Regions from separate parts of the Arthrobacter sp. 05T410 genome, predicted to be linked through region 1. Evidence: riboswitches for the same ligand, from Rfam matches in the RefSeq annotation. Region 1 holds a riboswitch; the other holds the start of a gene.

Region 1 (10,163 bases):
CCGGACCACGGCGAGGGACCGCTCCAGGTTTCCTCCCATGGTCAGCTGGTCCAGAAGCCCGGCCGTGCCCGCCGGGCCGGCGCGTCCCGGCATCGGGAGGCTCCGCAGCGCATCCTCATTCACGCGGGAAGCCTCGCCCAGCCGGGCCAGGAGTGCGTGCAGGGCGTCCAGATGCTCGCGCAGGATCTCGGGCCAGGGCCCGGCGGGAGCGGCCGCAATCAGTTCGACGAGCGTGGTCTGTGCCGGCAGGCCCCATTGGGCCGCCACGGCAGCAGACTCGACGCTCCGGGCCAGGGCTTCGAAGCGCAGGCGGTCCAGCACGGTTTCAATCTCGGAGGCCATGAAGCTCAGCCATTCCAGATTCCCGGCCACGACGTGCAGGCGCTGCGTTTCCAGCCTGAAGAGGAGTAGCTCCAGCTGCCGCCGCTCCTGCCACAGTGCCGCGGAGAGATCACTTGCGCTCATGTGCCCCATTCTCTTTCCGCCCCGTGAATCACAGCTTCGGGGCGGTCACCGCATTTTTCGCACAGCTTTTCCCTGAGGGTACACGCAGATCTTGGAACAGGTGATAGGTTTCCTCCATGGGTGCTGCGCCCCTGCTTGCGAACGCTGACTCCAATGGGGGGAGCACCGGTCGGTTTTGGGTGCGGCTCTCGGCGTTTTAAGGGTCGAGGACCCTTCGGATCCGGTCTCATGGGGGGACACAGTATTGAATCGCGTGGAACGCAACGAGATGGTCACGCAGCACCTTCCGCTGGTGGGGTATCTCGTCTCAGATTTGTGCTCGAAGGCGTCACACCTTTCTCGCGATGACTTGGCGTCAGCCGGCGCTATTGCCTTGATTACCTCGGCCGATTCGTTCGATCCAGGCCTCGGGGTGCCGTTCGGCGCTTTCGCGCGCCGGCGTATCCTTGGCGCCTTCGCAGACGAGATGCGGGCCAGCGACTGGGCCACCCGATCCGCCCGCCGCCGGATCAAGGAAACCATGTCCGTGCAGGAAACCCTGGCGTCCGCCCTGGGCCGCACCCCCACAGTGGACGAGATCGCCTCTGCCCTGGGCGTCCAGCAGAGCGTTGTGGAGGCCGCGCTCGCGGATGCCTCGCGCACATTGACGCCCCTCGACGAGGCCGTGGTGGACACCCTGGCCGCCGAAACCCTCACCCCGGAACACTCCGTGCTCGCGGACGAACGGCTCCAGTACCTTCGGGCCGCCGTGAAATCCCTTCCGGAACGGATGCGCTACGTGGTGGAGGAGATCTATTTCGGAGACCGCACGGTCAAAGACCTGGCCGCGGAACTCGGATCCACGCACGCAGCGGTGTCCCAGCAGCGTTCGGAAGCCATCCGGCTCATGCGCGACGGCCTGAGCGCCCACTACGCCGACGACCCCGAGCAGCCGTTCCAGCCCCAGTCCAGGATTACCCCGAGGCGGCGCAACGACTACCTCACCCAGCTGTCCGAATCCACCTCCGGCGGCATCACACGGGCCGTGTTCCCGCGTGGGCCCATCCTCAACGAGGCCGTCTAAACCGCCCCAAAAACGGTTAGTAAGCCGACTTAGTAAGCTGACCGAGAAATTCCTCCCAGAAGCATCGCGGCCCGGCGCCGCGCTGCGGTAGCGTCGGAAGCATCGGCCGGGGTGCCAGCAATGGCATGCGCGGCCCGCACGGCACCGGTTCTATCGAGGAGGATTCATGAAAGCATCACCCACATTGACGACCAACCTGCAGGCAGTACTGGTGGACCTGATCGAACTCCACGTTCAGGGCAAGCAGGCACACTGGAACATCGTCGGGACCAACTTCAGGGACCTTCACCTCCAGCTGGATGAAATCATCGACGCCGCCCGGGGATTCGCGGATGACCTTGCCGAGCGCATGCGTGCCCTCCACGCCCTCCCGGACGGCCGAAGCTCCACGGTTTCCAAGTCCACCGCACTGGCCGAGTTCCCGAAGGGCCTGATCAACACGAAGGACGCCATCGAGCGGATTGTCGCCGCGCTTGAGGCGGCCGTCGGCACGATGCGCAAGGTCCATGACGAAGTGGACGAGGAAGATCCCACCACCGCGGATCTGCTGCACGAGTTCATCGCCAAGTTTGAGCAGTACGCCTGGATGGTGAATGCCGAGACCATGCGGGCCACCGCCAGCGTGACCACCCCGGACAGCAAGTAGGGACCGGCTCCCACCAGCCCCCCAAGAAACAGCAGCGTCCGGCGCCGGGAGGATACCCGGCGCCGGACGCTGCTGTTTAAGGGCTGGAACCCCTTGACGCTGACGACGGCGTGACGCTGACGGCGGCCGCTGAGCCCTATTGGGCCTTCGGCACCGACCGCAGGACGACGGCGGCCAGGACGCAGGCCCCGGACATCAGAACCAGTGCAATGGACGCTGTGACGTGCACGCCCGAGTCGAAGGCGGTGCGCGCGGCCGCCGTCACCGCCTCGGCCAGGGGCGCCGGAAGCATCCGGGCCAGATCCACAGCGCCGGCCAGGGTTTCACCGGCCTGGCTGGTGGCCGCCGCCGGGGCGAGTTCGGACACGCCCGCGGGAAGCCGGAGGTTGCCCTGGTAGGAGGCCGTCAGGATTGAGCCGAGAATCGCCGTACCCAGCAGGGACCCCACTTCGTAGCCCGTCTCGGAGATAGCGGCGGCTGCCCCTGCCTTGTCGGCGGGCGCCGCACCCAGGATCAGGTCATTGGAGATCGTCTCCGCGGCGCCCACCCCCAGGCAGAGCACCAGCAGGGCGGCAAGGAGCAGCGACGGGCCCTGGCTGTGGTCGCCGAATGCCACCACGAAATAGCCCGCCGCGCTCAGCAGCAGGCCGCCGGCCACCACAAAGCCGGGCCGCACCTTGCGCACCAGCGGGACCACGAGCAGCCCCGCTACAACCGTGGCGATGAGGGCCGGGACCATGGCGACGCCGGAGGCCGAGGGGGACTGGCCCTCCAGCAGCTGCAGGTGCTGGGCCAGGAAGAGGATGAAGCCGTTGAAGGAGAACAGTGCCAGGACGTTGGCCACAATGGCCGTACTGAAGATCCGGTTGCCAAACAGGCTGACGTCGAGCATCGGCGCGGTGCTGTGGTCTGTCCTGTGGATACGGGCAAGCGCGCGTTGCCGCCGGATGAACACATAGCCCATGAGCAGGCCGGTTCCGATGCTCGCGAAGGCCTCGGGAGCCGGCCCGTGGGTGGCAAGGGCTTTGATCCCGTAGACCACCGGCACCATGACCAGCAGGGACAGGGCAATGCTGGGCACGTCCACCCGGCCCGGCTTCGGATCGCGGGATTCCGGGATCAGGGCCGGCCCGAGCAGCAGCAGCGGCAGGATGATCGGCACCGCGACCAGCAGGACGGCGCCCCACCAGAAGTGTTCCACCAGCCAGCCGCCGACAATCGGGCCGAGGGCGGCGCCGCCGGAGAAGCCGGCGGCCCAGACCGCCACCGCCAGCCTGCGCCGGTTGGGCTGCGGAAAGATGTTCCGGATCAGCGACAGCGTGGACGGCATCAGCATGGCGCCGAAAAGGCCAAGCCCGGCGCGGCCGGCGATCAGCCATTCCGCACTCGGCGCGAACGCCGTCACGGCCGACACCGCGGCAAAGCCCGCGCTGCCCACGAACAGCAGCCGGCGCCGGCCGATCCTGTCGCCCAGGGAACCCATCGCGACCAGGAGTCCGGCCAGGACCAGGGGATAGGCATCGACGATCCAGAGCAGTTCGACGCCGGAGGCGGTCAGGCTGCTGGCGATGGCCGGCAGGGCGAACGTGAGCGCGGTGTTGTCCACGGCCACGAGCAGGACGGGGAACATCAGCAGGGCCAGCGCCACCCAGTCACGCCACGGTGCCCGGGGCCCGGTGGCCGCAGGAGTGCTGGTGGCTACGGTGATCGATGGAATGCTCATAAGGATAACTGTACCGTCTGGACGGTACAGTTAAGAAATGCGCGCGCGGACAGGCATGATGGGAGGCATGCCCAGGAAACCCGTCGCCCGCGAGGCCGTCCTCGATGCCTTCGAATCCCTGCTCATCGAAGTCGGTGAACGCGCCGCGACGCTGGACGCCGTCGCGCGCCGGGCCGGCGTCTCCAAGGGCGGCCTGCTCTACCATTTTCCGACCAAAGAGGCCATGATCGCGGTCCTGCTGGAACGGCTGGACCGGCTCCTGGCTGCCGATGTTGCGGCCATGGCGGCAGCCCCGGAAGGGGCGGCGGCGTACTTCATCAAGTCCTCGGTGTGGGCGGACACGCCCATGGACCGGGTCTTCGTGGCGGCCACGCGGCTCGCCGAGGTGGCGCACGGGGAAACGCTCCGCCGCTTCGCCGCCGGCCAGGCGAGCTGGCTGGAACTGCTGGCGGCCGACGTCGGGCCCGCCATGGCGAAGGCCGTCCTGTGCATGGGGGACGGGCTGTACTTCAACGCCATGCTGGCGCGGGGTCCCGGCGGGCCGCCGCCGGAAGTCGAGGCGGACGTCCAGAGCCTCCTGGCCGCCGTCGAGCGCCTGCGCGGCTGAAGCCCACACCCACCCCCTCCGACCCCCTACTCCCCGCCGACCCCCTACTCCCCGCCGAATTCGCCGGAAGCGTTCGAGTACGCCGGAAAGTTGCGGCGACTCCGGGCGTTTCCGGCGAATTCGCGCCGCCGGATTCGCCACCGGGTGGCTCGTGGCCCGTAACCTGGGTCCGCCGCCGGGAGGGAGTTTGCGGACGCGCGCCCGGCATAGGACAATGAGAGCTGTGACTGTAGTCACCCCCGATTGAACGCCTAATTAAATACGCCTTTGATCTGCGGCGGGAGAGTCCTGCAAGTAGGTACAAGCAGGCGCCGTAGGAGCAAACCCTCCCCAGGAATCTCTCAGGCCCATGTACCGCCGCGGCAAGGCATCTCTGGAAAGTAGCAGGCGTGTCCCGGACATGCTGTGCTCACCGACGGTGCAAGCGGAGCCCTGAAACGCGGGCTGCGCGGAAACTCTCAGGTCCAATACAGAGCGGGGAGGAACCCGAATCAATGTGGCGTACCCTGCGCCGCCTGAGTTATGGAGTTCCTTGTGACTGTTACCCCAGCCTCCACGTCCTTCGTTGACCGGCATATCGGCGCGCGCCGCCAGGCCGACGTCGACGCCATGCTGAAGGCTGTCGGCTACGACACCGTCGACGCCCTGGTGGACACCGCCGTTCCGAAGGACATCCGCCAGGACGCCGACCTCGCGCTCGCCGCGGCCCTGAGCGAGGTCGAAGTCCTCGCCGAGCTGCGCAAGCTGGCGTCGAAGAACAAGACCGCCGTGCAGATGATCGGGCAGGGCTACTACGACACGCTCACCCCGCCGGTGATCCGCCGCAACATCCTCGAAGCCCCGGCCTGGTACACCGCGTACACGCCCTACCAGCCGGAGATCTCGCAGGGCCGGCTTGAGGCGCTGCTGAACTTCCAGACCATGGTCCAGGACCTCGTCGGCCTGCCGATCGCCAACGCCTCCCTGCTGGATGAAGCCACCGCCGTGGCCGAGGCCGTGCTGATGATGCGCCGCGCGAATAAGAACAAGACGGCGCACGACGGCAAGACCGTCCTCGACGCCGACTGCCTTCCCCAGACCATCGCGATCGTCAAGGGCCGTGCCGAGGCCCTCGGCTTCGAGGTCGAGGTCGCCGACCTCTCCAAGGGCCTGCCCGACGGGGTCATCAACGGCGTCGTCCTGCAGCAGCCGGGCGTCTCCGGCCGCGTGTTCGACCACACCGCCGTGATCGCCGACGCCAAGGAACGCGGCGCCCTCGTCACCGTCGCGGCAGATCTCCTCTCCCTGACCCTGATCACGTCCCCGGGCGAGCAGGGCGCTGACATCGCCGTCGGATCCGCCCAGCGCTTCGGCGTGCCGCTGTTCTTCGGCGGACCGCACGCCGCCTACATGGCCGTCCAGAAGGGGCTCGAGCGCTCCATGCCCGGCCGCCTCGTGGGTGTCTCCAAGGACAACGCCGGCGTTCCCGCCTACCGCCTGGCCCTGCAGACCCGCGAGCAGCATATCCGCCGCGAGAAGGCCACCTCCAACATCTGCACCGCCCAGGCCCTGCTGGCCATCGTGGCTTCCTTCTACGCCGTCTACCACGGCCCGGACGGGCTGAAGGCAATCGCCCAGGCGGTACACGTCCACGCGAAGACCATCGCCGCCTCCCTGAAGGCCGCCGGTCTGGACGTGCTGCACACCTCTTTCTTCGACACCATCACCGTCTCCGTGCCGGGCCGGGCAGCTGAGATCATCGCGGCAGCCGACGCCAAGGGCGTCAACCTGCGCGCCATCGACGCCGACACCGTCGGCATCTCCGCCGACGAGGCCACGACGGTGGCCGTCGTCGCCGACGTCATTGCCGCATTCGGCGCGTCCGTGACTGCCGCGGCTGCAGGCACGGACACTGCGTTCGGCCTGGACCCCGCCGTCGAGCGCACCTCCGACTACCTGCAGCACCCGGTGTTCAACACGCACCGTTCCGAGACCCAGCTGCTGCGCTACATCCGCCGCCTCTCGGACCGCGACCTTGCCCTGGACCGGACCATGATCCCGCTGGGCTCCTGCACCATGAAGCTGAACGCCACCGCCGAGATGGAGGCCATCTCGTGGCCCGAGTTCGCCTCCATCCACCCGTTCGCCCCGGAATCCCAGACCGCCGGCTGGCGTGAACTGATCGAGGACCTCGAAGGCCAGTTGACCGAGATCACCGGCTACGACCAGGTCTCGATCCAGCCCAACGCCGGTTCCCAGGGCGAGCTCGCCGGGCTGCTGGCGATCCGCGGCTACCACCTCTCCCGCGGTGATGCCCAGCGCAACATCTGCCTGATCCCGGCCTCCGCGCACGGCACGAACGCGGCCTCGGCCGTGTTGGCCGGCATGAAGGTCGTGGTCGTGGCCACGGCTTCGGACGGCACGATCGATCACGCGGACCTGACCGCCAAGATCGAGCTGCACAAGGATGCGCTGTCCTGCATCATGATCACCTACCCGTCCACGCACGGGGTGTACGACGCCGATGTCCGCGAGGTCTGCGACGCGGTCCACGCCGCCGGCGGCCAGGTCTACATCGACGGCGCCAACCTCAACGCCCTCGTCGGGCTGGCCCAGCCCGGCATGTTCGGCGGCGACGTCTCGCATCTGAACCTGCACAAGACTTTCTGCATCCCGCACGGCGGCGGCGGACCGGGCGTCGGCCCGGTCGCGGCCAAGGCGCACCTGGCCCCGTTCATGCCGGGCAACGCTGTTGATCCCGCCAACGGCGCCGACGGCACCCCGATCTCCGCCTCCCGCTACGGCTCGGCCGGCGTGCTGCCGATCTCCTGGGCCTACGTGAAGCTGATGGGCGGCCGCGGCCTCACCGAGGCGACCAAGTCCGCGCTGCTCGCGGCGAACTACATCGCGGCCCGCCTCAACGACTCCTTCCCGGTGCTCTACACCGGCGAAGGCGGCCTGGTGGCCCACGAGTGCATCCTGGACCTGCGCGAACTCACGGCCAAGACCGGCGTGACCGCCGAGGACGTGGCCAAGCGCCTGATCGACTACGGCTTCCACGCCCCCACCCTGGCGTTCCCGGTGGCCGGCACCCTGATGGTGGAGCCCACCGAGTCCGAGGACCTGGGCGAGATCGACCGCTTCATCACGGCCATGGTCGCCATCCGCGCCGAGATCGACCAGGTGGCCAACGGCGATTTCACGGTGGAGCACAGCCCGCTGCGCAACGCCCCGCACACCGCCGCTGCCGTGATCAGCACCGACTGGACCCGCGAGTACCCGCGTGAGCAGGCCGTCTTCCCGGTCCACACGCTCAAGCAGGACAAGTACTTCCCGCCCGTCGGCCGCATCGACGGCGCAGCCGGGGACCGCAACCTGATCTGCTCGTGCCCGCCCCTCGAGGCCTTCGAAGAAGACACAGCAGTCCACTCCGACGACTCCGCCAACTCCGACTCTGACAGCTAAGGACAGCCAACGATGACTGAGAACTACACGGCCCTGTACGAAGAGCACAAGAAGCTCGGCGCCTCCTTCACGGACTTCGGCGGCTGGCAGATGCCGCTGAAGTACAGCTCGGAACTAGCCGAGCACCACGCCGTCCGCAAGTCCGCGGGCCTGTTCGACCTCTCCCACATGGGCGAAGTCTGGGTCACCGGCCCCGACGCCGCAGCCTTCCTGGACTACGCCCTCGTGGGCAAGATCTCGGCGATGGCCATTGGCAAGGCCAAGTACTCGCTGATCTGCAACGAGGACGGCGGCATCATCGACGACCTCATCACCTACCGCCGCGGCGACCAGAAATTCCTTGTGGTCCCCAATGCGGGCAACGCGAAGGTCGTCGCCGCGGCCCTGGCCGAGCGCGTCGGTTCCGGAAAGGACGGCGGATTCGACGTCACCGTCCAGGACGCCTCTGCTGAGACCTCGCTGATCGCCGTGCAGGGACCCAAGGCCCAGGAGATCCTGCTGCGCCTGGTCCCCGCGGCGCAGCACGAGCTCGTCACCGGCCTGAAGTACTACGCCGCCGTGGACGTCCCGTTCATGTTCGCTGGAGCCAGCCAGGACCTCCTGCTGGCCCGCACCGGCTACACCGGCGAAGACGGCTTCGAGATCTTTGTCGCGAACGACGCCGCCGCCGCCCTCTGGCAGGCGCTCGTCGCCATCGCAGAGGACGGCGAGCTGACCCCCTCCGGTCTCGCGTCCCGCGATTCGCTCCGTCTCGAGGCCGGCATGCCGCTTTACGGCAACGAGCTCTCCCTGGAGGGCGATCCGTTCGCCGCCGGCCTGGGCCCCGTCGTCGCCCTGTCCAAGGAAGGCGACTTCATCGGCAAGGCCGCCTTGGCCGCCAAGAAGGAAACCGGCGCCGGCGCCACGACGGGCCGCAAGCTCGTCGGGCTCAAGGGCCTCGGGCGCCGGGCCGGCCGCGGCCACTACCCGGTCCTCAAGGACGGCAACGTCGTCGGCGAAGTCACCTCCGGCCAGCCCAGCCCGAGCCTGGGCTACCCGGTCGCGATGGCCTACGTCGACGTCGAATTCACCGAGCCCGGCACCGCACTGGACATCGACCTCCGCGGCAAGGCCGAACCCTTCGAAGTGGTCGCACTGCCTTTCTACAAGCGCCAAAAGTAGCCGAAGCTGTCCCGGGGGCTGCGTGATTGTGGTTGCGTCAGCCCGTCGGACCCGGCATCCTCTGCATGCTCGGTCGCGAAGACGCCCGCTGAGCGGACGTAACGCTCCCTTAGACGCATGCTCCCGGATGTCGGGCCCGAAGGGGCCCTGCAGCTCACCTCGGGTTCAACTCACCTCGAGTTCCAAGCCTCATTTGGGGCGCCTTCGAAAGCCAAAAGTGCTGGGGGATGTACCGCCTACCGCGGGGTAGGACTGTCCCAAAGGGTGGCACGCCAAGCCCGATCATTGGGGGTTGAGCTTGATGACACCCTTGAAGCCTCGGAGCACCCCGGCTCTGGAAGATATCGAAAAGCCACTGTTTCTTCCGGGGAAACGGCTGGCCCCAAAAACTGAACTGAATAGCGGCGGGTGAGGGGATTCCGGAAGCGTGCGTCTAAGCGAGGGACGAGCGAGCACGCGGAGGAATTGCCTCATCCGCCACCCAACCCACCACAATTGTTGTGGCCCACGACTTTTCAAACGTAAAGGAAAAACACATGGCAAAAGTTGCCCCTGAACTGCAGTACTCCGACGAGCACGAGTGGGTTGCCCGCGAGGCCGGAAACGTTGTTTCCATCGGCATCTCCGCCGTCGCCACGGATGCCCTGGGCGACATCGTCTACGTGGACCTGCCCGAGGTCGGTTCCGCGGTGACCGCGGGGGAGACCTGCGGCGAGGTCGAGTCGACCAAGTCGGTCTCGGACCTGTACGCCCCTGTCACGGGTGAGGTCACCGAAATCAACCCTGCCGTCGTCGATGACCCCGCGCTGATCAACAGCGACCCGTACGGTGCCGGTTGGCTGTTCAAGGTCGCCGCCGAGTCCGACGGCCCGCTGCTTTCGGCCCAGGAGTACGCGTCCAAGAACGGTGGCGAGCTGTGAGCGGCGCATCGGCGGCCGCGGGCACCCAGACGCTGGCGTTTGAGCAGGTCGTCTCCGCGAGCCTGGACGCGGACCTGTCCGTGCTGGATCCGGAGATCGCCGCGAAGATCGACGCCGAACTCACCCGGCAGCGT
Region 2 (10,163 bases), on a different contig from region 1:
GCGTGGATCGCGTCGCAGACCTCGCGGACGTCGGCGTCGTACACCCCGTGGGTGGACGGGTAGGTGATCATGATGCAGGACAGGGCGTCCTTGTTGGCCTCGATCTTCGCCTGAAGATCCGCGTGGTCGATCGTGCCGTCCGAGGCTGTGGCCACGACGACCACCTTCATGCCGGCCAGCACGGCGGAGGCGGCGTTGGTGCCGTGCGCGGAGGCCGGGATCAGGCAGACGTTGCGCTGGGCCTCCCCGCGGGAGTGGTGGTAGCCGCGGATGGCCAGCAGGCCGGCGAGCTCGCCCTGGGAGCCGGCGTTCGGCTGGATGGAGACCTGGTCATAGCCCGTGATTTCGGCGAGGTCAGCTTCGAGGCCGCTGACGAGTTCCCGCCAGCCCTCGGTCTGGGAGTCCGGCGCGAAAGGGTGGATGGAGGCGAACTCTGGCCAGGAGATCGCTTCCATCTCGGCCGTGGCGTTCAGCTTCATGGTGCAGGAGCCCAGCGGGATCATGGTGCGGTCCAGGGCGAGGTCGCGGTCCGAGAGCTTGCGGATGTAGCGCAGCAGCTGGGTTTCGGAGCGGTGCGTGTTGAAGACCGGATGCTGCAGGAAGTCGGAGGTGCGCAGCACCCTCCCGGGCAGCTCGAAGCCCTTGGCCTCCACCACCGGACCGGCGCCAAAGGCGACGACGACCGCGGAGAGGACCTCCGGCGTCGTGGTTTCATCGACGGACACGCTAACTGTGTCCGCGTCGATGAGCCGCAGGTTGATGCCCCGGGCCTCGGCGGCGGCGATGACCTTGGCGGCCTTGCCGGGGACGCGGACCGTGAGGGTGTCGAAGAAGGACTCGCTCGCCAGTTCCCGGCCGGCGATCTTCAGCGTGGCGGCGAGGGCGCGGGTGTTGTTGTGGACGGTCTCGGCGATCGCCTTCAGTCCGTCCGGGCCGTGGTAGACGGCGTAGAACGAGGACACGATGGCCAGCAGTGCCTGCGCGGTGCAGATGTTGGACGTGGCCTTCTCGCGGCGGATGTGCTGCTCGCGGGTCTGCAGGGCCAGGCGGTACGCCGGGACGCCGGCGTTGTCTTTGGAGACGCCGACGATGCGGCCGGGGAGCGTGCGTTCCATGCCCTCGCGCACCGCCATGTACGCGGCGTGCGGGCCGCCGAAGAACAGCGGCACGCCCAGGCGCTGGGTGGAGCCGACGGCGATGTCCGCCCCCTGCTCGCCCGGAGGGGTGATCAGGGTCAGGGCAAGCAGATCCGCCGCCACGGTGACCAGTGCGCCGCGTTCTTTGGCCTCCGCGATCACGCCGGACTGGTCCCACACCCGGCCGGAGACGCCCGGCTGCTGGAGGACGAGACCGTTGATGTCGCCGTCGGGCAGACCGGCGGAGAGGTCAGCGACCTGCACCTCGAAGCCCAGCGCCTCCGCTCGGCCCCTGACGATGGCAATGGTCTGCGGGAGGCAGTCGGCGTCGAGGACGGTCTTGGCCCCGGCAGCGGACTTGTTTTTGTTGGCGCGGCGCATGAGAAGCACGGCCTCGGCAACCGCGGTGGCCTCGTCCAGGAGGGACGCATTGGCGACCGGGAGTGCGGTGAGGTCCTGGACCATGGTCTGGAAGTTCAGCAGCGCCTCGAGGCGTCCCTGGGAGATTTCCGGCTGGTACGGGGTGTAGGCGGTGTACCAGGCGGGGGCTTCGAGGATGTTGCGGCGGATCACCGGCGGGGTGACGGTGTCGTAGTAGCCCTGGCCGATCATCTGCACGGCCGTCTTGTTCTTGGAGGCGAGCTTGCGCAGTTCGGCCAGCACCTGGACTTCGCTGAGGGCGCTGTCCAGGGTGAGGGGCTTTTCCTGGCGGATGGAATCGGGGACCGCGTTGTCAACGAGGCCATCAACGCTGTCGTAGCCGACGGCCTTGAGCATGGTGTCGATGTCGGCCTGGCGGCGGGCGCCGATGTGGCGGTCTGCGAAGGTGGACGGGGACGATTGAACCGTCATGAGAGGAACTCCATAATTCAGGTGGCATCAAGACGCCACGATGATTCGGGTTCCTCCCCGCTCTGTATTGGACCTGAGAGTTTCCGTTTTGCCCTGCTGATAGCAGCGCGCCACTTGCACCGTCGGTGAGCCCGATTGCCCGGACTGCTTTCCAGAGTTGCCTTGCCGCGGCGGTACGTGGGCCTGAGAGATTCCTGGGGAGGATTTGCTCCTACGGCGCCTGCTGAACGTACCGGCAGGACTCTCCCGCCGCAGATCATAAGCTGTGCCACTGGTCGGTGACACAGCTCACAATTTATCCGGTTCCCGGGCAGGATGCAAAATTTATTTCAATTGAGTCGCTGTTCCCTCGGACGACGGCGGGAGCTCTTCGCCGTCGTCCGCTTGCGTGGGTGAGGCGCATGAGGGCCGTGACGTTGATCCGGAACACGCGGTCCCAGAGGTCGTCGTCCACCTCGTGGATCGGACCCAGGAGGTTAATCCATTCGGTGCATTATTCTGGACGGGATACCTTACTTTCTCGTGCGCGCCCCTCCCAGAGCGCCCATATGCAAGGAGCCTCCGTGAGCCTTCCGGATCAAGCGACGGAACAGGCAGCTCCCAGCCGACCACCAAGCCGGACTCCCGCCGGGGATGCCGCTTGGGGGTGGCTGATCGGGATCCTGGCAGGATTGCTCGGCTTGGGCCCTTGGCTGGTATCCGGCGCACAGCTCCCGTTGCAGAACTTGTGGGGCGCAGAGGTCATTCCAGACCAGATGCCTGTGTCGTTACTGCCGCTAAGCCAGTACGAACTCACCACGATCGTGGCCCTCCTCACCGTAGGAGGTGCAGCGGCCGGACTCGCGGTGCGCATCTGGTCTCCTGCCCGACGGCGGCTGGTGGCGTGGTGCGCGGCAGCCGGCGTTCTTGTGGTTCAGTTCACGGCGGCCGCCCAGTCCTTTACAGTGCTCGACGGCGGCTTGACGGGCGGAACAACGGCGAGCCTCTACTTCGCCGGGTTACTCGCGGGCGTGACCGCCTCGCTCGCTGCGGCCCTCGTGGCGCACCTGATGCTCTGCTCAAGGTCACGGAGCCTGACGGCATTGGGCGCCGGACTCATGGCGGTGCCGTTCGCGTCGTGGACGGTGGAGTGGGTTGTCGGCTTTGTTGGGCACATCAACGTCCCCGTCGCAGTGCCGTCAATCGCTCACTGGATTCCCGCCATCCTCGTTGGATGCGCCCTGGCATGGTGCGGCCTTCGTCCTGCGCGGCGGACCGCGGTGTGGGTCGTGAATCTTGCCCTGTTGTGGGTGGTTCCCGCCCTGTTCATCTCCGTCGACTACGTCCTGGGAACCCGTGTACTGGCTGGCGATCTGCAGGAGATGCTGTTGATGAGTCGGCAAATCTTGGCGGCAACACTTGGACCCGAGGGCGGAGCAGCTCCCAAAATCTTGCTGGCCCTGGTCATCGCATCGGCGGGGCTGGGTGCCAAATCCATTGCCGCTCGCCGGCGACCGGACGCGCCCACCTTCCCGTCCACGTAAAATCGGGGCGCCGACCGTGATCCGCGAGGAAGCCCCGCTGGGGGTCGGGTCGCTGCAGTGGTTCATCGAGTGCGACTTCCGCGAGCACTACTTCACGCTGTTCGAGGACGCCCCAGAGACCCACCGCGACCTGGCGCGAATGACCCTGTTCGACTACGTCGCCAACAACACCGACCGCAAGAGCGGGCTCGTGCTGCGCGGCGACGACGGACGGGTCTGGGGCATCGACCACGGACTCTGCTTCTCCGCCGCTTTCAAACTCCGCACCGTGATCTGGGACTTCGCCGGCGAACCCATCCCCGATGCCTTGCTCGAGGACATCGCCCCGCTCGCCGAGGCCGCTCCTCCCGAGGTGGCCGAGCTCCTCGACGACGACGAGGTCACCGCCCTGCAGCGCCGCGTCCAGCGCCTGCTGCACGCACGGGTCCTGCCGGTTGACCGCACCGGCATGCGCTACCCCTGGCCGCTCGTTTGAGCGCCCGCTCGGGCCACGCGTTCGCGCGTTTGGCGTCAAGGGCATGTACCTCCCCGTCTTCCCGGGCCGCCTCGAAGGCGAAGACCCGCTCGGGGATCTGCTCATCCAACTTCATGGCTGCAGCGGACGGTGCAGGCCTCTTGCCGGTGGTTCAGGCTGGTGCATGCGGCTTCTGCAACTTCAACAAGTGCATCCACTAAGCACCAGAAGTGTTGCGCATCTGATGGTCTGAACGCCTTCATCCCTCCAGTGACAACCGCTCCCGCTTGGCACGGTAGTTCAGGACAACGTCGTACACCTTTATCAGGAGATCGCAGAGCTCATCGATCCCATCCTTCTCAGTTATGCCGTCTAGGAACAGCGGGTATCCAGTCGAGCGGATGCGTAACATGGCTCCCGTCGGCCCGCCATCGTCAGGGAATATTTGCTCGAGCTCGGCGACAAGGTCGTCCCATTCCTCACCAAAAGGCCTACTTGGGTGCTCCGCGTCGCTGACAGCACGCCCAAAGGTGATGTTCAGCCCCTTGCGGCTGTATCCGATGGCGGCAAACCTTGGCCGGGCCCGCGGACCTAGCTTCAAAACGTGGTCGGCATCCTTCGAGGTATATAACGTGATCACCTTCGCCGAGTTCTGGGCGATCATGCTGAACTCTCGACGGCCGAGGCGGGAGGCGAGACCGTCAGCCAGGGCACTTAGTAGCTCTGCTGTACGCTCGCTGCTGTTCGCCCGCACGGACTCGACCACTTCCGGAACGCCGATTGACTTCCCTTCGTCCTGTGTCTCGTTGCTTCGGGCACTGCCGACAGACGTCACCTGGGAGAGCGCTATCGCCCGACGCAAAACCGCAAGATCGAGTTGACCGTCCTTGTCGCTTGACAGCACCCCCAGATGCTCTCGGAATCGGCGGAACGCGCGCACATCGGTCATCTCGAGGTCGAAGGCCTTCGCAAGCGCGATGGCATCGTCATCTCCCACTCCGCCAGAGAGAACTTCGTCTAGGTCGTCCTCCGCCCCGCGCTCCTCGATCACTTGTCGGTGCAGCTCGGGATATGCTGCCTGCGCGCACAGCAGCGCGAAGACGATGAGGGGCAGTCTCGTCTCTGCGTCGAATAGCGGCGTGCCTTGCGAAGAGAGAATCAGTTGCAGCAATTCGAAAGAGTTGAGCAGACGCTTAATGGATCGAGGGTTTGTGCCTACCGACTCCCGAACGACTTTAAGGTACTTGTCGAAGTCGTCCGCACCGTCGCGTCCGATTACGCCGGAGCGGTCGAGTGCTTCTCTCAGAATCTCGTCGACTTCGAAGGAAGCCACTGGCATCGAGAACGGCACCTGGATGATCTTGTCGAAGTACTGGCGAGCCTTTTTCGTCTTGAACTCGCTTCCGTACCGAATGCCCACCCCCCGCACCACTACGTCGAAATCGAGCGCTAGGACGAATACACACTGTTTAACCTCGAAGAACAGTTTGAGGCTCTCGAGGATCTCAATGGCTCGACCCGGGTCCACCCGATCCAGGTCGTCAATAAAGATCGCGATCCGGTCGATGTTGTGCTCGTTGCAGTATTCGTGCACTGAGGTAGCGAACTGCTGGCGCATTAGCTTGAGTTCGGCAATGGCGTTAGGTGCCTCTTCGGAGTAGGTCGCGTTCTTCAACGACTCAACCACAGCGGATGCCAGGGGCGCCGTGCCGGTGGCAGCGCCGACTACGTCTGCACCGCCCTTGAGGACACCTGCGCCCATGGTCGCGACGAACCGCATAAGCTTCTTCGCGGTGCTTGAGCCCTTGGATATCGGGCGAATGATCTCGTGGGCCATAGAGAAAACGAGGGACTCACCTAGATCAAATTGGGAGTATAACCACGTGTTGAATTCAATCACTTCTACCGAGTCCGGCAGCAACGACTGTACGAAGTTAAGTGCGGTCGATTTGCCGCTTCCCCAGTCTCCTTGGACCGCGATTGTCATCGGCGTCTGGCATTCGGCGATGAACGAGGCAAGGCCCGCGTAGTACGCCTCGACATTGAGTCGATCCCGCCCCTCCGAGGGAACGACCGGAAGGTCAACGTAGCCGTATGGTCCGTGCAGCATGGTATTTTCAGTCCGGTTGGGGTTCACAACTCGAGACTCTAATGTTGGACGGAACGCTTGGCCAATTGGAATCTCGCCACCCGTACGTGGGACAGTCAACGGACTGATGGACCAGTTAGGCTGCCCCAGAGATTAGTTTGCTTGTGTCGGCTATGCAGGTTTGCGGTGCTGTACCCATGGTTCCATGAGGGATTTGCCTATGTCGCCGGGCAGACCGCGAACGTCATCCTGGAGCACGCCGGAATGCTTCCTAACTTGACTACCGACCAGATGGAACGTCCGCTCGGGCGCGGGAGTGACTTCAGGCCTAAGAGCCATTCATGGGTCGTGGTCAAACGGACGGTGCCGATGGCATCCTCCCAGGAAGCTGGGCTGCGTCCCAAATGTGGTCGTGAGCCCACAAAGATACTGTGACCCACCTCACATAACAACGTTGAAACTACCGGCATGTCTGAGTGCCATGTGAAGTACAGTGTGAAGCATGGCGGACTACCTCTCTAATAATCCCTTCACAGGAGAACCCGTGGAGGAGACTCAATTGGCGGCAGCGCCCCTAATTCTTGTTATTAGCCAGATCCGCTGGCCCCAAATAACAACGATGACAGGTGACATCAGCAGTATTGCAAATTCCTTCGGTCGCGCAATCGCCCACGATTACCCGATAAATAACCAACACAAAGAAGTTCAGTACCAGCTTTCTCCGCAAGGCATATCCCAGTCCCAGGGTGATGATATTTACGAGTGGACGAGTGCGGATGGGGACTGGAGCATTCTAGTTTCACAGCGTTTCATGACGCTCCAGACTAAGAATTACACTAATCGAAACGACTTCTTCACACGGATGGAGGCTGCCCTGAAGACACTTCTGTCTATAGTGGAGATTCCTGTTGTGGAACGAATTGGCTTCCGTTACACCAATCGCATTTCGAAAGCGGAAGACTTTGAGCGACTCAACGACCTAGTTGAAATTCCGGCCCTCGGCTCCTCCGATTTTGGCAAATCAGTTGAGATGGTACACACCTTGACGGAAGCGGTGTACAAAGTAGACGAATCCCACCTGCGAGTACGGTCAGCCCAGCTACCTAAGGGGGCCACCATTGATCCTGTCATACCTCCGATTGATGCGAAGAGCTGGTTGCTAGATCTCGATGCATCTTCCGAGGCGAGAATCTCCTTAGATCCGACTCACAGCATGGCAAAGGCAACAGAATTGGCGTCACTGGCTTATGCGTATTTCAGGTGGGCGGTCAAGCCTGAATTCTTGAATCATTTTGGAGGCCACAAATGACGACTCAATTGGTGATTCCCGACAGCTCCACTCAGCACCGGAATGACAAGACTTGGTCTGAACCCAACCGGCCGGTGCAGAACCTTGGTGTCGGCTTGCTAGCCCTCATGATGACGACCACGGGTGTCCCAGCAACACCTGTGCTCGATTCCCAAATCATCTGCGAAGGCTTCACTGGAACTTGGCTAAACAATGAGGCATCAACTCGCCTCTACTCCGACATTTCGGCGCTGGCCTCTTCAATCACTTTCTCAACTGTTGCGGATGCAGCGCCAGACCAGCCTCAGCGGCCTAGCACTGCGGAGTCAGTGCGCAGACTCCACGCGGATTCCGGTCTCACTTGGGAACAACTTGCGCGCCTCTTCGGCGTCTCTCGGAGAGCCGTTCACCACTGGGCCAGCGGAGGACGCATGAATGCCCTCAACGAGGAACAATTGAGTGAAATGCACGACGTAATCAGCCGACTCCCTAGCGGCAACCCGGCAGAACGTCGTTCACTTATTCTTGCCACTCCCCCTGAAGGACCCAGCATCTTTGAAAAGCTCAAATCTCGGCACCCGCATTCGGAAATTCTGCAGGTCGCTGCTTACACCCCGGACAGTCTCATCGGCTGACTTGGGTACCGGAGATGTAACAGTCCCGTCAGCAGCAGATAACGGGACTGCCCAAGACGACGCGACCATTGCCGCATGTGGCGTGCTACGCCAGGGTGATGTGCTGGATTTCTATTCTCTTCCGATCGTCGGTGCAGACGCATTGGGGGAAGTAGCTTATCCCTATGGCGTCGCTATCATCACCCAGACTTGTGATCTCGTTCAGCCCTCCAAGCCTTATGCCGTGGTTGCCCCCGTGGTGCAATTGGCCCCGAACAAGAGTGGCATGGCTAAGAGCGGCCGTATGCCCCAATATGTCCATCTTTCCGGTTTCTGCCAGGACAATTACTTCGTTGACCTTGCACATTGCTCTACCGTGACGAAATCAGCGTTGGTTGAGCGCGAGCGTCTTTCATCCGGGGTAGATCCGAACGACTCCGTGGCAGTAAGCAAATTCGCCGCCCAGATAGGTCGCAAATTCAGTAGATTCCCTTTTCCTGACGAGGTGCAGCCTTGGTTTCGCCCGCTCCAAGAAAAAATCACCAAGGGGCATGGCAAGGAGTCTTCACTGGGACGGCTCCTTCGAGAGACGGTCGATTTGAGAATCCAGTCCAACGACTGGAACTCAACCGGCATGCATCTGACCATCCACGTAATCGTGCCATCATCTCTTGTGCCGGCTCTAGAGGACTTTGAACCGGGCGATGCGTCCCCAGAGCTCATGAACGAGCTGCGGCAAAACGGCGAACTGGTCGAAGACGCGGCCAAAATTGCTGACAGACTAATGGCGACCGACGCAAGACAGTCGCCAGCCTACTCGGCTCCAGACAGGCATATGCTATGGTCAGCTTTTGCGGAGTCTCTGGCCGAGTTGTGTCAACCTAAGGGGCCGGAACTACGACCCGAGATTTCAGAAGCTGTAGCCTCAGTCACTGGTCAGCTATCCACGGACGATGAGTTCAGCCTCTTCCTTTACCTCAGGACAGAGAGCCTAGATTTAGAACACCTATCGCCCCCAGCACCGCTCGCAGACTAGGGGAATTGCCCCAACAGGTTCCCTTTCGACACGACATTCCAAACGACTAATACGAGTTCGCCCAGACATGTCGCGTTTCGATCGTCGTCTTAAACCTCCGCCACAGGAGCCGCGAACTGGGCCGCGTACAGCGCCGCGTACGCCCCGCCCGCGGACAGCAATTGAGCGTGCGTCCCCTGCTCCACGATCTGCCCGGCTTCCATCACCAGGATGAGGTCGGCGTCGCGGATGGTGGAGAGGCGGTGGGCAATGACAAACGAAGTCCGGTCCGAGCGCAGCGCGCTCATCGCCTTCTGCACGAGCACCTCAGTCCGCGTATCCACGGAAGAAGTCGCCTCGTCCAGGATCAGCACGGACGGCCGGGCCAGGAAGGCCCGGGCGATGGTCAGCAGCTGCTTCTCGCCGGCCGAGACGTTGCCGCCTTCGTCGTCGAGCACGGTATCGTAGCCCTCCGGCAGGGACCGGACGAACCGGTCCACGTATGTCGCCCGCGCGGCCTCCAGAATTTCGTCCTCCGAAGCGCCAGGCCGGCCGTAGGCGATGTTGTCCCGGATGGTCCCGCCGAACAGCCAGGTGTCCTGCAGCACCATGCCCATACGCGAGCGCAGCTCGTCGCGGGTCATCGCGGTGACGTCCACGCCGTCGAGCGTGATCCGGCCGGCGTCGAGCTCGTAGAAGCGCATCATCAGGTTCACCAGCGTGGTCTTGCCCGCCCCGGTCGGACCCACAATGGCCACTGTCTGCCCCGGCTCCGCCACCAGACTCAGCGAGGAAATCAGCGGCTTGTCGGGTGAATAGGAGAAGGAGACGTCCTCGAACACCAGCCGCCCCCGGCCCCCGGAAGGAGCTTCAGACGGCGAAGGATCGGGCGACTGCTCGTCCGTGTCCAGCAGCTCGAACACCCGCTCGGCCGAGGCCACGCCGGACTGCAGCAGGTTCGCCATGGACCCCAGCTGGGCCAGCGGCTGGGTGAACTGCCGGGAGTACTGGATGAACGCCTGCACATCTCCGAGCTGCATCGCCCCGGAGGCCACCTGCAGCCCGCCCACCACGGCGATCCCCACGTAGACCAGGTTCCCGATGAACGTCATGGCCGGCATGATCAGGCCGGAAATGAACTGTGCGCCGAAGCTCGCCTGGTACAGCTCCGCGTTCTTCTGCCGGAACCGTT

Evidence for each region. Region 1 has a riboswitch for glycine ahead of gcvP (aminomethyl-transferring glycine dehydrogenase). Riboswitches for the same ligand answer to the same signal wherever they lie in the genome.
Region 2: another riboswitch for glycine. It lies ahead of gcvP (aminomethyl-transferring glycine dehydrogenase); the one in region 1 lies ahead of gcvP (aminomethyl-transferring glycine dehydrogenase).

The regions. Positions count from the first base shown of each region.
Region 1 covers NZ_JBFTLP010000016.1:701-10,863, reverse strand. Annotated here, with positions in the region: gene flgN (flagellar export chaperone FlgN) at 1-465, opposite strand, end outside; gene AC1DFR_RS16745 (sigma-70 family RNA polymerase sigma factor) at 710-1,528, shown strand; gene AC1DFR_RS16740 (Dps family protein) at 1,695-2,174, shown strand; gene AC1DFR_RS16735 (MFS transporter) at 2,311-3,897, opposite strand; gene AC1DFR_RS16730 (TetR/AcrR family transcriptional regulator) at 3,965-4,504, shown strand; glycine riboswitch at 4,773-4,871, shown strand; glycine riboswitch at 4,873-4,987, shown strand; gene gcvP (aminomethyl-transferring glycine dehydrogenase) at 5,027-7,948, shown strand; gene gcvT (glycine cleavage system aminomethyltransferase GcvT) at 7,961-9,109, shown strand; gene gcvH (glycine cleavage system protein GcvH) at 9,646-10,029, shown strand; partial or broken gene glyA (serine hydroxymethyltransferase) at 10,062-10,163, shown strand, end outside.
Region 2 covers NZ_JBFTLP010000030.1:27,122-37,284, reverse strand. Annotated here, with positions in the region: gene gcvP (aminomethyl-transferring glycine dehydrogenase) at 1-1,988, opposite strand, end outside; glycine riboswitch at 2,041-2,148, opposite strand; glycine riboswitch at 2,150-2,247, opposite strand; gene AC1DFR_RS21010 (hypothetical protein) at 2,552-3,511, shown strand; partial or broken gene AC1DFR_RS21005 (protein kinase family protein) at 3,522-3,986, shown strand; gene AC1DFR_RS21000 (KAP family P-loop NTPase fold protein) at 4,225-6,075, opposite strand; gene AC1DFR_RS20995 (TIGR04255 family protein) at 6,557-7,363, shown strand; gene AC1DFR_RS20990 (helix-turn-helix domain-containing protein) at 7,360-7,977, shown strand; gene AC1DFR_RS20985 (hypothetical protein) at 7,979-8,992, shown strand; gene AC1DFR_RS20980 (ABC transporter ATP-binding protein) at 9,082-10,163, opposite strand, start outside.